DNA from 2 places in the Pseudoalteromonas sp. SWN166 genome. Region 1 is predicted to be linked to the other one. Evidence: riboswitches for the same ligand, from Rfam matches in the RefSeq annotation. Region 1 holds a riboswitch; the other holds the start of a gene.

Region 1 (2,206 bases):
GTTATGTTTATCAACAAAACCACCTGCAAACTCAGTATTAGTGCCATTTTTGAAGGCATCCAAAATGCCTTGTTTTACTTCTACGTTAGCTTGCCATTGGCCGCTTTCGTTTTGTGATGCTGCGCGTACTGCGCCCGATTCTAAATTATTTAATAGTTCTAACCAGCTCATTATAAAAACCTGTATTTAATGCCAAGATAAAATGGTGTTGTTTGCAGTTGTGATGCAATCGGTTTGAGTTAACTCAAGGTGTGTTAAAGGTGGACGAAGTTGCGGGCTGCTTAAGCGACCTTGCAAATGCATCAATACCTTTACGGGAATAGGGTTTGCAACAGCAAATAGGCTATTAATAGCGCTTGACCACTGGGCAAATAAATTAGGGTGTTGACCACTTAAGCTGCGTTTAACAAACTCGTGAGTTTGTGCGGGCCATGCATTTGCAGCTACCGACACTAAACCTTTTGCACCGGCTTGGGCAAAATATGGCATTAGCGCATCGTCGCCACTAAAAATAGCTAAATTAGGCGCTGCTTGGCGATAAGCTTCAAACTGAGCAATGCTGCCGCTCGCTTCTTTTAGTGCCCATAAATTTTTATTATTTTGTAAGTTTTGAATTGTTGCCGTTGGAATGCTAACAGCACTTCGACCCGGTACGTTATAAAGCATACACGGGTGAACACTTGCATTAAGTAGGCTTTCAAACCAATGAGTTTGACCTATAGCGCCAGGCTTTGCATAAAGCGGTGAGCCAAGTAAAAAGCTATGAATTGGGAGTGTATTACAGTAGTTAACCCACTCAATTTGTTGCTTTAAGTTACTACCGCCCACAGCAACCATGAGTGGTACTGCTGGTTTTAGTTGGCATACGTGTTCAACAATGGCTTGTTGCTCTTTTAGCGTGAGTGCTAAACCTTCGCCCGTACTGCCAAGTAGTAAAATACCGTTATGTGCCGCTTCTTGATCGCTAACCAGTTTAGTTAACGTGTTGTAGTCAACATCGCCGTGTTGATCAAATGGCGTTACGAGCGCGGTCCACAATGAGTAGTCGTTTAAATTGAAGTTGTTGATCATCTCTCACGAACTTATAATTTGTACCAACTTTATTAAAAACGTGATCATTTTAGCGATAACTAATTTAATGCAATTGGTATTATTCGAAGAGTTAAAAAGCTTTATGGAAGGAGCCGCATTAACGTCGTTCGAACTAATAATTCGAAGAGCGAATGGGCTTAAAATAATAGGGCGCACGGCCTTAATATTTAAGACCAGAAGCTCTCCACCAAACTAATAAGCTGCTTTTATAAGCAGCTATTGGTGACAGTCGCTAGGGTTCAACCTAGTCGCCCGAAATAAACACCTCGCAAAAGTGGTTACTTCTCGGCGTTAATTCCCCTCACGTATGCTCACTGGAGTTTGCGCTCCTAACATACGCTACCTGAATAACGCACCTCTTCTAGCCCTTTACACCTGTTTGTAGAGTAAAAACTTACAAACCTGTGCAATTTAAATAGGGTAATTACGGCGATTAAAGCATTTAAGCCGTCTAGGTGTCAAGCGACTAAATGCATATTCATTCATCCATAATGGGAGTGGTTACGTATTGGGTGCTTTTCTCGTACACTAGCAATATAAGTAGTGAGGTATTTAATTAGTATGGAAAAATTTAGCGATATTTATAAGCGAGCGGTAGAGCGAAAAGGCTCCGAAAAAATGCTTAAGTTATTACTTGCAAAACCGCTATCTAAAAAACAACTAAGCACGTTAAGTGACGACGATTGGCTTGAGGAATTTACTCGAAAAGTATTTCAAAGCGGCTTTTATTGGTCAGTCATTAATAATAAGTGGCCAGGCTTTAGAGAGGTTTTTTGGAATTTTAGCGTTGATAAGTTATTAATGATGCCACCTGATATGCTGGAACAAAAAGCAACGGATGAGCGAATCGTTCGTAACTATAAAAAAGTAAAAACAATTACCGAAAATGCTTACATGATCCACGAAATAGCAGGGGAACATGGCAGTTTTAGCCAGTTTGTCGCTAATTGGCCAGCAGACGATATTATTGGTTTATGGGCGTATTTAAAAAAACATGGTTCGCGTTTAGGCGGAAATACAGGACCTTATGCGCTACGAGCACTTGGTAAAGATACTTTTTTACTATCACGCGATGTAGAGAATTACTTACGTGCTCATAAAATTATAGACGGCG
Region 2 (2,206 bases), on a different contig from region 1:
GCTACGCTGATTTCTGATGTGGTTACCAAATCTACCGATATATTGTATTCACTTAATAGTGTAAATACGCGTGCTAAAAAGCCACTAGCCAATAGCATTTCTGGGCTTTTAAGCGTAAGCAATATTTGGTTTTTACGTTGCGTTACTGCGCGTATACCAGGTTGCTGCGATTTTTCGCGCTCAATCCACGTACCGCCACGCTCAGGCTCGCGACTAGAACCCACAAATACGTTAATGTGACTACGGCTTGCTGGTAAAATAGTTGCTGGGTGTAATACTTTTGCGCCAAAGGTTGCCATTTCAGCGGCTTCGTCAAAACTTAAACGTGCAATAGGCGTCGCTTTTGCGCACAAACGCGGGTCGGTGCTAAAAATACCCACTACGTCGGTCCAAATATGCACGCTTTTAGCGTTAATTGCTTCCGCTAATAATGCAGCGCTGTAGTCAGAACCACCACGTCCTAGCGTTGTGGTTTGACCGTATTCGTCGCTGCCAACAAAGCCCTGAGTCACAATTACCTGCTCATCTAACAGCGGGATTAAATGTTCTTTAGCAGCTTGCGCTGTAGCTGCAACATTGGGCGTTGCTTTACCAAATTGGCTGTCGGTTTTAAGCACCTTGCGTACATCAAATCGATCGGCATTTAAACCGTTTAAACGCAGCACCTGAGCAAACAAATACGACGATAAACGCTCACCAAAGCTCAGTAGCTCATCGTGTTGCTGATCGGTTGTTAGTGACTCTTGAGCCAGTGTTTGAAATGCTTTTAGAGTTTCGTTAAAGCCAACCGCTAAATCGGCATCAAGCGATAACTCATCTAAAATAGTTTGTTGAATAGCAAGCACACCGTTTATGTGTTCTTGGCGCTCACTTGAGGTAATACTTGATTTACACAGTGCAACTAAGTGGTTAGTTACGCCGGCACTAGCGCTCACGGCAACAATACGTACGCTTTTATCTGCAACAATAATTTCGCTACAGCGACTCATCGCTTCAAAATTGGCAACACTTGTTCCGCCAAATTTGGCAACGATGTAATCTGATTTTGCGCTTAACTCTGTTTGAGGCACTGTTTGTGGCGCTGATTGGGTAGTCATTTAGTCTCCTTTCGCGATATCCAAATCGCAATAAAACAAGAAGAACTTGGCAAAGGAATGCTTGAAGATAAGTCCACTGCCAGAAGCTCTCCACCTATATTGGTGACAGTTTTGAGGATTCAGCCCCATAAACCGAAAAACAATGACGACGTATCATTATTTTCCTCGGCGAGTACTTCCCTCTTTAATGATCATCGGCTTTCGTCGCCTAACATTAAGTACCTAAGTATCGCACCTCTTCTGAATGCTTTATTAACCAGTGGCTAATAAAACAAAACCCCACTAAGTAGCGGGGCATTGAAAGTTATCGTTTAGACGTCTAGCTGTCAAGCATTTAATAATTTATGAGTTAAATAAAACTGCCCATGTAATACGAGCCCGCATATCCAACCGTGTAACAAATTAATAAATGCAGCGATAAACGCAAGTAGCTCATAAAGGTAAGCGCTTTAACTTTACTCATGGCAATAATACCCGCAGCCGACCCAATAATAAGCATTGAACCGCCCACGCCCGTTGCATAAGTAAACGACAACCAATGTTGTTGACTCATTACTATATCGGCTTTTAATAATGCAGCAGTAAGTGGTACGTTATCGACCCCTGCTGATAATATGCCCATTAAGTAGTTTGCGTACTCTGGCGCCATTACCGTGTATAGGTCGGTAAATTTACTCAACATGCCAATTTCTTTTAATGCACCTACAAGTAAAAGTACACCTACAAAAAACAATAATGTGTCGTATTCTATATCGCGAACAAAATCGATTATGTCTTTGTTAATATCTTTTTTGCGCATTAAAAATTGCGCCACTAAAAACATAACTGATAAGCCAAACAAAAAGGTGAGTAAAGGCGGTACGCTGTAAATTACGCTAAGCGTAAGTGTGCTAATTACGGTAGATAAAAATATAACAGCAATGGTAATGTCGGTTTTTTCAATGCGGGTTTTACCCGCACCGGCAAATTCAACTCGCCCTTTCATACCGATAGACAGTAGCGCAGCTAACAGCATAACGCTTGCAAGTGCTGGCGCTATAAGCAGCAATAAATGAGCTATGGTTACTTTGCCATCTAAAAATATCATCAGTGTGGTTACGTCACCGGTT

The links. Region 1 has a riboswitch for lysine ahead of dapA (4-hydroxy-tetrahydrodipicolinate synthase). Riboswitches for the same ligand answer to the same signal wherever they lie in the genome.
Region 2: linked by a shared signal. The riboswitch ahead of lysC (lysine-sensitive aspartokinase 3) and the one ahead of dapA (4-hydroxy-tetrahydrodipicolinate synthase) in region 1 are both predicted to bind lysine.

Annotation. Positions count from the first base shown of each region.
Region 1 is NZ_JADYXB010000012.1:58,103-60,308, forward strand. It holds gene I6F49_RS09490 (2,3,4,5-tetrahydropyridine-2,6-dicarboxylate N-succinyltransferase) at 1-171, opposite strand, end outside; gene dapA (4-hydroxy-tetrahydrodipicolinate synthase) at 187-1,071, opposite strand; lysine riboswitch at 1,262-1,461, opposite strand; gene I6F49_RS09500 (DNA-3-methyladenine glycosylase I) at 1,654-2,206, shown strand, end outside.
Region 2 is NZ_JADYXB010000010.1:97,542-99,747, reverse strand. It holds gene lysC (lysine-sensitive aspartokinase 3) at 1-1,097, opposite strand, end outside; lysine riboswitch at 1,173-1,345, opposite strand; gene nhaD (sodium:proton antiporter NhaD) at 1,447-2,206, opposite strand, start outside.